3 regions of the Oceanobacillus sp. FSL K6-2867 genome follow, and region 1 is predicted to be linked to each of the others. Evidence: a T-box and tRNA genes for the amino acid it is inferred to sense, from the RefSeq annotation. Region 1 holds a T-box; the other regions hold tRNA genes.

Region 1 (3,254 bases):
ATCTTGCTTTGTTACTTTTCTAAGTATGAGGCGTTCTGTTTCAATTGTTGGTAAAGCATTGCAAGTGCCTTCCCTGTTCATCAAATCCCTCCATTCGTTTTACTCATTATAAAGGAATTTTTCGAAAAATAAAGAACTATAATGAAAGCAAGGCACGAATGTCAAACCATTCATGCCAGGTGTTTCGCTTTAAAATTGTACAAGAAAATATTTTTTCTTCCCGCGGCGGATGATTATAAACTGGTCTTCAATTCGATCATCTGCTGATACAATATAATTCACATCTTGTTTTCTTTCGCCATTAATATATACCGCACCATTACCAATATCTTCTCTTGCTTGGCGTTTAGATGAAGAAATAGAAGCTTGCACTAATAAGTCTACCAAGCCAATGTTTTCTTTTTCTGATGTGTATGTTGGCACATCCTTAAAGCCTTGCTCAATATCATGTGCAGAGAGCTCTTTCAAATCACCGCTAAATAATGCTGCAGAAATCTTAGTTGCTTGTTCTAGTGCCGCTTCCCCATGAATGGATCTCGTCATTTCTTCTGCTAGACGTTTTTGGGCAACGCGATTTTCTGGGTGTTGTTCTACTTCTTGTTCAAGCTTTGCAATTTCTTCTTCCGATAAGAATGTGAAGTAACGCAGGAATTTAGCCACATCACGGTCATCTGTATTAATCCAGAACTGGTAAAATTCATATGGGGTTGTTTTTTCCGGATCTAACCATACTGCATTTCCAGCTGTTTTCCCGAATTTCGTACCATCTGCTTTCGTAATAAGTGGTACTGTAAGTCCGAATACTTTGATTTGCTCGTCCTCATCTTCTCTGGAACGGCGAATAAGCTCCATTCCTGCAGTGATATTTCCCCACTGGTCACTTCCGCCAATTTGCAAGGTACAATTTTCTTGCTCGTACAATTTAAGGTAATCAAGCGACTGCAAAATCATATAGCTAAATTCGGTAAAAGTAATCCCTTGTTCAATCCGAGCTGAAACAGATTCCTTTGCAAGCATGTAGTTAATCCCAAAATGTTTTCCAGCATCTCGCAGAAAATCAATTATTGTCATATTGCCAAGCCAATCATGATTATTTCTTGATTGCACTGGATTATCACCTTGATCAATATCAACCAGTTTGCTAATTTGTTCTCTGATTTTCTCTGTAAATCCGTGAACAACCTCACTTGTATTTAGAGAACGTTCACTGGATCTTCCACTTGGGTCGCCAATCATTCCCGTTCCACCGCCTACAAGTGCAATTGGTTTATGCCCGGCTTGCTGGAATCTTTTTAACATTGTTAATGGCACTAAATGTCCAATATGCAGACTATCTGCTGTTGGGTCAAAGCCACAGTATAATGTAATTTGATTTTCTTTCAAATGCTTTTCTAGCCCTTCCCGATCCGTTACTTGGTGGACCAGCCCTCGGTTTTCAAGATCTTGTAAAATATCCATTTTCTACACTCCATTACTTTTTTATTAGAAAACTTGGCATTTGTAAGTCTTTTGGCAAATGCCTTATTTGCATTTATGCAAATAAGGAAGTATTACACTTTCTTATCTGCAAATCAAAAAACTCGCCCCCTCAAAAAAAGGGACGAGTTAAACACGCGGTACCACCCTTGTTGCTAAATAATTAGCCACTTGGGATTGTTAACGATGTCGCCACCGTTCTTTCCATATCGACAGAAAGAAATGCTCCAGATTGTAATTCACCTGCAAATGTATACTGGCTTGCACCTTCCGCCAGCTCGCTTTGATAGGGATTTGCTAAGCTACTGCGATCTTTCATCACATCTTATCAATTTATTTGCTTAATAGGACAATAAATATCCATTATAACCACATTATTGAACACATAAAAGTTATTATATACATTCATAACATATTTGTAATCCAATTGCAATATTAAATTTCTAAATATCATACAACAAAAATCGCTCATATGCTATAATATATATGAAATTTAGGGGGTTCACAAATGGAATTTAAAGAAAAAATGCTCGAATACAGGAAAAAGCTGTCGACCCTATGGAAAACTGGGAAGATCCAGCATTCCTCACGGGTTACATATGATGTGGTATGGAATGTTATCCTGTTCATTCTTGTAATAGGTTTTATTGGATTTATATTTGCAGGAGCTGTTGGAGCAGGGTATTTCGCATCGCTTGTAAAGGACGAACCTATTCGAAGCTATGAGACGATGGCTCAGGATATTTATGACTATTCAGAAACATCGAAGCTTTACTTTGCTGATGAGGTTTACTTTGGTGATATCAACTCCGAGATTCATCGGGAAGAAACAACACTGGAAAATATCTCACCAATTTTAACACAAGCAGTTATTGCTACAGAAGATGAATATTTTAATGAGCATAAAGGAATTGTGCCAAAAGCAATTTTTCGTGCAATGGTTCAGGAAGTTACCAATTCCTCTGTTCAAACTGGCGGTAGTACATTAACGCAGCAATTGATTAAAAACCAAATACTTACCGATGAAGTTTCTTTTGAAAGAAAGGCAGTTGAAATGCTGCTTGCACTTCGTTTAGAAAGGTTTTTTGAAAAGGATGAGATTCTAGAAGCCTATTTAAATATTGTTCCTTATGGCCGAGACGCTTCTGGCAGGAATATCGCAGGAGTTCAAACGGCTGCAAAGGGGATTTTTGGCATTGATGCAAATGAAGTTAATCTTCCTCAAGCAGCATATCTCGCTGGACTGCCTCAAAGTCCTTCTGCGTATACCCCATTTGTCAATAGTGGTGGTCTAAAGGATGAATCAGGTATTCAACCAGGGATAAACAGAATGAAAACCGTACTCTATCGCATGTATGATATGGAATACATTACAAAAGAAGAATATGAGGAAGCATTAAAGTATGATATTGCAGCCGATTTCACTAAGAAACAACCATCTTCAAGGGAAACTTATCCGGTATTAACCTTTGAAATCGAGGAAAGAGCGACGAAAATCATCAAAAAAGTTCTCGCTGAAGAGGACGGATATACATCAGAGGATCTTAATAAAAATGAAGCTTTAAACAAGGAATACGAAGAACTTGCATCACGAGCTTTAAGAAACAATGGATATGAAATTCATTCAACGATTGATAAAGAAATTTATGATGCTTTCCAGGAAATTGGTAAAGATTATCAACACTATGGCCGTGACCATACATTTACTGTAAAAGATGATGAAACAGGTGAAACAACGAGCTGGACAGAAGAAATACAAGCTGCCGGTATGCTAATTG
Region 2 (3,254 bases), 670 kb from region 1:
AAAGGATAAGTGCTGAAAGCATCTAAGCATGAAGCCCCCCTCAAGATGAGACTTCCCATCACTTCGAGTGAGTAAGATCCCTCAGAGACGATGAGGTTGATAGGTTCGGTGTGGAAGCGTGGTGACACGTGGAGCTTACGGATACTAATCGATCGAGGACTTAACTAACTTCTTTATTTGATGTCTGGTTTACTCTTATTTAGTTTTTAAGGTATAAACCTTATAAAGTAACAACTTTATACTTGATTTTTTTCTAAAAACGATTATAATATTGGTTGTCACTGATTTTCTTGAGGTACACTTGGGTGATAATTGAATTGTCTGGTAGCAATAGCGAAGAGGCCACACCTGTTCCCATACCGAACACAGAAGTTAAGCTCTTCAGCGCCGATGGTAGTTGGGACTTTGTCCCTGCAAGAGTAGGACGCCGCCAGGCAAGTAAATTCCTTACTATATATCAGATATATAATAGGAATGAAGCTACTCTAAAATATCTCATTTGGTAGGACGAGCAATTTATGTCTGAAGAACCAAGTAGATTTCAATTTGGATTATTCCACAGTAGCTCAGTGGTAGAGCAATCGGCTGTTAACCGATCGGTCGTAGGTTCGAATCCTACCTGTGGAGCCATATGGAGAGCTGTCCGAGTGGCCGAAGGAGCACGATTGGAAATCGTGTAGGCCGTTTACGCGGCCTCGAGGGTTCGAATCCCTCGCTCTCCGCCACAATTTACATAGAAAAGGCCCGTTGGTCAAGCGGTTAAGACACCGCCCTTTCACGGCGGTAACACGGGTTCGAATCCCGTACGGGTCACCAATACGGAGGATTAGCTCAGCTGGGAGAGCACCTGCCTTACAAGCAGGGGGTCGCAGGTTCGAGCCCTGCATCCTCCACCATCTTCAAACAAGATAAATCATTCCTATCGCGGGGTGGAGCAGTCTGGTAGCTCGTTGGGCTCATAACCCAAAGGTCGTAGGTTCAAATCCTGCCCCCGCAACCAAAAATGGTCCGGTAGTTCAGTTGGTTAGAATGCCTGCCTGTCACGCAGGAGGTCGCGGGTTCGAGTCCCGTCCGGACCGCCATTTAAAATAAAATGGCTCGGTAGCTCAGTCGGTAGAGCAACGGACTGAAAATCCGTGTGTCGGCGGTTCGATTCCGTCCCGAGCCACCATTTACTTCAATTTAGTTGGAGGGGTAGCGAAGTGGCTAAACGCGGCGGACTGTAAATCCGCTCCCTCAGGGTTCGGCAGTTCGAATCTGCCCCCCTCCACCATTTAAATTGTAGGGGTATAGTTTAATGGTAAAACGAAGGTCTCCAAAACCTTTGATGTGGGTTCGATTCCTACTACCCCTGCCATTTACAACTTTATATGGCGATCGTGGCGAAGTGGTTAACGCACCGGATTGTGGCTCCGGCATACGTGGGTTCGATCCCCATCGATCGCCCTTCATATAATAATTGATTGGGCCATAGCCAAGCGGTAAGGCATCGGGTTTTGATCCCGTGTATCCTAGGTTCGAATCCTAGTGGCCCAGCCATTCGCGGAAGTAGTTCAGTGGTAGAACACCACCTTGCCAAGGTGGGGGTCGCGGGTTCGAATCCCGTCTTCCGCTCCATTTATTTTTGGCGGTATAGCCAAGTGGTAAGGCAGAGGTCTGCAAAACCTTTATCACCGGTTCAAATCCGGTTACCGCCTCCAAATGCCGGTGTGGCGGAATTGGCAGACGCGCGGGACTCAAAATCCCGTGTCCCCTGGGACGTGTCGGTTCGACCCCGACCACCGGTATCTAAAGTAAATATTATAAAGACTTTCAACATAATTGTTGAAAGTCTTTTTTTGCTTTCAGCACGAAACTCAAAATCCCACGTATAGCATTCTATCAGGCTGACTACTTAATCTGTTAGCATTGAATTTACAGATTATCCTTGGAATAAAAATCACACTTGAAGATTTCATAGTAAAAAGGGAAATAAATTATTAGAGATGAGTCATAAAGAAAATGATTGTCCAGTTAGAAATTTAAAGCAACAATTGATGAAGGGGTTAGAACATTAATGACAATCATAACCAGCGGCAGAGCTATCCCCTCTTATTAGGTAATCAAAATTAATCTTTACCTATATTTCTTTTTGCTTTTATATATTTTTCAGCAAAATGACCAGTAATACCAAATAAAAATCCCCAGGATAATCCATTAAATATCGGACTAGAAAAAAAGGGAATACCACTTAATAAATGGTGATGGTAGTACACACCTAAATTCATACCGATAACAAATAAAATAAAAAAACCAGTTAAGTATGTCTCTTTAGGATAATCTCTTTTCTCTTGCTGACAATTAATGACGATTGCTTTGTTATATGCTTGCCAGATTGAAAAAGCGTATGAGGAAGGATAGAATAACCCCCATTGATGATCGAAAACATCGTGCGCTTGCTGTGTATTGCCGTGGAAGGAGTGTAAAATGGACATATTTAAACTAGATAGTCCGTTTGCAGCAATTTCAAATATGAAAAGTAATGCACCAAAAATATATTGTCCATTATAAAATTGCCCGAAACCTGTCATCATGACAGACCATAATAAAGCGGCGATAGGGGATTTATATTCATTTGTATTTTTCATCTTCATTAAACCCTTCTATTGAGATGGAACATATTTGGGATGCAATAAAAGTTAGTTCTTATTCTTCAATAATCTTAGCACTTTTAAGTTCAGATAAAGAATCAACAATATGATTGGATAAGCCAGAGCTGAATACCATGTTTCCCAATTCTTATAATGAAACGCACCAGCTTGAATTGTTGCCCATTCATATCCGATCAAAATTAATGAATGAAGCAGAATATAGAACAATTGATTCCACCTATTTTTAGGGAAAAAATTCAGGAAAATAGCGTTGTAAGTTGGATAAACACCAAAATGAACAATTAACGTTCTATAGTCAAAATAATCTTTAAAAAAATAACCGTAAAGGTCATGTTTTAAGGCAAGGTATGAATCGACAGTTAATACAAACGTTAATGCAAACCATGAAGTTGCATACATCTCCATTAACGTCATTCGCTTTGGCATAAAGTAAATAATTATACTAAAAATGAGGATAGAAATGAGTATAAAAACCATGAATAATCACTTCCTATTTTTCATGTGTTTTCCTATCATTAACAAATCTAAACAGATTTATGTATGAGTTATATGGAACACTGGCAAATGGCGTTAGGAACATAAGTTTGAAATCATTGCTAAATA
Region 3 (3,254 bases), 1.4 Mb from region 1:
GGAGAGCACCTGCCTTACAAGCAGGGGGTCGCAGGTTCGAGCCCTGCATCCTCCACCATCTTTAAACAATAAGATAAATCATTCCTATCGCGGGGTGGAGCAGTCTGGCAGCTCGTTGGGCTCATAACCCAAAGGTCGCAGGTTCAAATCCTGCTCCCGCAACCAAATCATTTGTTTTATAAAATGGTCCGGTAGTTCAGTTGGTTAGAATGCCTGCCTGTCACGCAGGAGGTCGCGGGTTCGAGTCCCGTCCGGACCGCCATCATTCTTTAGATGACACATTACATTTGAGCCATTAGCTCAGTCGGTAGAGCATTTGACTTTTAATCAAAGGGTCGAAGGTTCGAATCCTTCATGGCTCACCATTTGCGGGTGTGGCGGAATTGGCAGACGCGCTAGACTTAGGATCTAGTGTCTTCGGACGTGGGGGTTCAAGTCCCTTCACCCGCATTATCATTACTCATCGAGACGAAAGTAAAAGATTTGATTTTGTCTTGAGATTATTTATATGCGCCCGTAGCTCAATTGGATAGAGCGTTTGACTACGGATCAAGAGGTTAGGGGTTCGACTCCTCTCGGGCGCGTTATTCCAGAAAGTAGCTTTTAATGAGCGTTAGGTTTTACAAGACCTATTTCAAGACTTGAATTCATCATGCATACATTACACGGGGCCTTAGCTCAGCTGGGAGAGCGCCTGCCTTGCACGCAGGAGGTCAGCGGTTCGATCCCGCTAGGCTCCATTTGAATATTGGCGGCGTAGCTCAGCTGGCGAGAGCGTACGGTTCATACCCGTGAGGTCGTGGGTTCGATCCCCTCCGCCGCTACCATAATTAAATAAAGTAATTGCATAATGGCGGTCGTGGCGAAGTGGTTAACGCACCGGATTGTGGCTCCGGCATACGTGGGTTCAATCCCCACCGGTCGCCCCATTATAATATGTAACAAGGACCCTTAGCTCAGTTGGTTAGAGCTATCGGCTCATAACCGATCGGTCGCAGGTTCGAGTCCTGCAGGGTCCATTTATAGGTTCATCTTAATCTGGAGGTATACCCAAGTCTGGCTGAAGGGATCGGTCTTGAAAACCGACAGGCGGGTCAAACCGCGCGGGGGTTCGAATCCCTCTACCTCCTCCATTTAACTTCTATAAAATACATATTATTTGGCTCGGTAGCTCAGTCGGTAGAGCAACGGACTGAAAATCCGTGTGTCGGCGGTTCGATTCCGTCCCGAGCCACCACTTTTAAATTAATAATGGAGGGATAGCGAAGTTGGCCAAACGCGGCGGACTGTAAATCCGCTCCCATCGGGTTCGTAGGTTCGAGTCCTACTCCCTCCACCATTTCATTTTATATCATACAATGCGGGTGTAGTTTAGTGGTAAAACCTCAGCCTTCCAAGCTGATGATGAGGGTTCGATTCCCTTCACCCGCTCCAAATTACCATATATATGGGCCTGTAGCTCAGCTGGTTAGAGCGCACGCCTGATAAGCGTGAGGTCGGTGGTTCGAGTCCACTCAGGCCCATTACTATATTTTCATATTCCATACAATAGTATGTTAATATATAGTTTATACATTGCGCCCTTAGCTCAGTAGGATAGAGCAACAGCCTTCTAAGCTGTGGGTCAGAGGTTCGAATCCTCTAGGGCGCGCATATTCCACAGTAGCTCAGTGGTAGAGCAATCGGCTGTTAACCGATCGGTCGTAGGTTCGAATCCTACCTGTGGAGCCATCCGGAGAAGTACTCAAGTGGCTGAAGAGGCGCCCCTGCTAAGGGTGTAGGTCGTGTAAGCGGCGCGAGGGTTCAAATCCCTCCTTCTCCGCCAGTATTAGTTAGCAGCAATCAGTATTTTCTCTGTTTATCCTATGGTAAACTTCTGATTAATCAATCAACTACATAATAAAAATAGGATCTTCCCAAATAAGATAATAATTTCAAATAATAAAAAACGTATAGATAATGTTAAAACAGCACACATTTAATTTGAATGTGTGCTGTTTTTTAATGCTCCAATAAAATGGTTATTTCTTTATTGGTCCAATTATTAAATAAGACGTTATTAAGGAATGATAATGTGACAGACAGCTTATCCTTTTAATGATGAAAAACCTGTTAAACTGTCCTAATCAGCACTGGAAAAAACTGCGGTACTTTCCTCTATCCGATAATCTTTATAGGCAATATCATTTTCGGGTATTTCATCACTTAATGTCAGTATTTTTTTCAGTACTCGATCAGCCTCTATTCCTTCGAGCGGAGTTGGCTGGTAGTTATTTCGATTTGCAAGAGAAGAAATACTTGTTGGGATAATCTTTATATTCTTTTTGTCCGTTAGTTCATTAAAGGCAAAATGAAACGTTTGCTGGAAAATAAAAGTATCTTTGTCATCAGGGTTTCGATTTCCGCCGAACATAAAGTTTCCCAGACTATAGACAATATATTTTGATTTATATTCCTCAATCCCTTGCACCACATGGGGATGGTGACCAAGTACTAAATCTGCGCCTGCATCAATTGCAAACCTTGCCAGTGATTGCTGAGTAGCATTTGGATGATAATGTCGCTCCTCTCCCCAGTGAAAGTTAGCAATAATGATTTGTGCCCCTTGTTCTCTTAGTAACAAGATATCTTTTTCAATTTGTTCACGTAATTCACTTGTATCATTCCATCCTTTATATCCAAAAGCACCTATCGTTATGCCATTTACTTCTTTTACAAAAAGTCTGTCGTACCCGAATGAATTTATACTGTATGTATCAAGATTGGTAATTGTGTCTTCATATCCTTTTTCCAAATAATCAAGTGTATGATTGTTGGCCAGGTTCACAGCTTCTATACCCGTTAAATTTAAAATCTCTGTGTAGGAAGGTTTTCCAGCAAACCGAAATGTTTTTTCTGCTTTATATGGACTGGCAGTTAAAGTGGTTTCTAGATTAACAATAGTCAAGTCGTCTTCTTTAAAAATCGGGGAAACATTTTTTCCAAAATGATGAAGGCCAGATTGGTCAGCTTCATAATGAAATGTACCATGATATCCAAAACTGTCATCACTGCCAATGGTGACATCCCCTGCGGCACTTATCGTTATGGTTTTTTCATAGTTTGTTAGTTTATCAGCAATTAATGAATAATCAATAGTTGCAAAATAATGCTCTTCAAACAGATTTGTTCTAATAGCTGTCTGTATCTCATCTATAAATGGGTGTTTTACTGGTTGATGAGATAAAAGAAAAGAAAAACAAAGTAATATAGTC

Evidence for each region. A T-box is a leader RNA that pairs with one kind of tRNA and senses whether it is charged. The one in region 1 lies ahead of tyrS (tyrosine--tRNA ligase), so its partner is inferred to be a tRNA-Tyr.
Region 2: it has a tRNA-Tyr gene. The T-box ahead of tyrS (tyrosine--tRNA ligase) is inferred to sense a tRNA for this amino acid. The anticodon was not compared.
Region 3: it has a tRNA-Tyr gene. The T-box ahead of tyrS (tyrosine--tRNA ligase) is inferred to sense a tRNA for this amino acid. The anticodon was not compared.

What each region holds. Positions count from the first base shown of each region.
Region 1 is NZ_CP150144.1:279,589-282,842, forward strand. Features, by position in the region: gene NSQ77_RS01355 (GNAT family protein) at 1-81, opposite strand, end outside; gene tyrS (tyrosine--tRNA ligase) at 190-1,458, opposite strand; T-box leader at 1,594-1,804, opposite strand; gene NSQ77_RS01365 (transglycosylase domain-containing protein) at 1,985-3,254, shown strand, end outside.
Region 2 is NZ_CP150144.1:945,623-948,876, reverse strand. Features, by position in the region: rRNA gene NSQ77_RS04580 (23S ribosomal RNA) at 1-168, shown strand, start outside; rRNA gene rrf (5S ribosomal RNA) at 321-436, shown strand; tRNA gene NSQ77_RS04570 (tRNA-Asn) at 556-630, shown strand; tRNA gene NSQ77_RS04565 (tRNA-Ser) at 634-725, shown strand; tRNA gene NSQ77_RS04560 (tRNA-Glu) at 742-816, shown strand; tRNA gene NSQ77_RS04555 (tRNA-Val) at 821-896, shown strand; tRNA gene NSQ77_RS04550 (tRNA-Met) at 924-1,000, shown strand; tRNA gene NSQ77_RS04545 (tRNA-Asp) at 1,006-1,082, shown strand; tRNA gene NSQ77_RS04540 (tRNA-Phe) at 1,096-1,171, shown strand; tRNA gene NSQ77_RS04535 (tRNA-Tyr) at 1,189-1,273, shown strand; tRNA gene NSQ77_RS04530 (tRNA-Trp) at 1,284-1,357, shown strand; tRNA gene NSQ77_RS04525 (tRNA-His) at 1,374-1,446, shown strand; tRNA gene NSQ77_RS04520 (tRNA-Gln) at 1,465-1,539, shown strand; tRNA gene NSQ77_RS04515 (tRNA-Gly) at 1,543-1,617, shown strand; tRNA gene NSQ77_RS04510 (tRNA-Cys) at 1,627-1,700, shown strand; tRNA gene NSQ77_RS04505 (tRNA-Leu) at 1,704-1,787, shown strand; gene NSQ77_RS04500 (hypothetical protein) at 2,109-2,627, opposite strand; gene NSQ77_RS04495 (hypothetical protein) at 2,679-3,128, opposite strand.
Region 3 is NZ_CP150144.1:3,243,476-3,246,729, forward strand. Features, by position in the region: tRNA gene NSQ77_RS15660 (tRNA-Val) at 1-58, shown strand, start outside; tRNA gene NSQ77_RS15665 (tRNA-Met) at 89-165, shown strand; tRNA gene NSQ77_RS15670 (tRNA-Asp) at 186-262, shown strand; tRNA gene NSQ77_RS15675 (tRNA-Lys) at 290-365, shown strand; tRNA gene NSQ77_RS15680 (tRNA-Leu) at 369-450, shown strand; tRNA gene NSQ77_RS15685 (tRNA-Arg) at 511-584, shown strand; tRNA gene NSQ77_RS15690 (tRNA-Ala) at 668-740, shown strand; tRNA gene NSQ77_RS15695 (tRNA-Met) at 751-827, shown strand; tRNA gene NSQ77_RS15700 (tRNA-His) at 854-929, shown strand; tRNA gene NSQ77_RS15705 (tRNA-Ile) at 946-1,019, shown strand; tRNA gene NSQ77_RS15710 (tRNA-Ser) at 1,041-1,133, shown strand; tRNA gene NSQ77_RS15715 (tRNA-Phe) at 1,162-1,237, shown strand; tRNA gene NSQ77_RS15720 (tRNA-Tyr) at 1,254-1,339, shown strand; tRNA gene NSQ77_RS15725 (tRNA-Gly) at 1,361-1,434, shown strand; tRNA gene NSQ77_RS15730 (tRNA-Ile) at 1,450-1,523, shown strand; tRNA gene NSQ77_RS15735 (tRNA-Arg) at 1,578-1,651, shown strand; tRNA gene NSQ77_RS15740 (tRNA-Asn) at 1,657-1,731, shown strand; tRNA gene NSQ77_RS15745 (tRNA-Ser) at 1,735-1,825, shown strand; gene NSQ77_RS15750 (CapA family protein) at 2,123-3,254, opposite strand, start outside.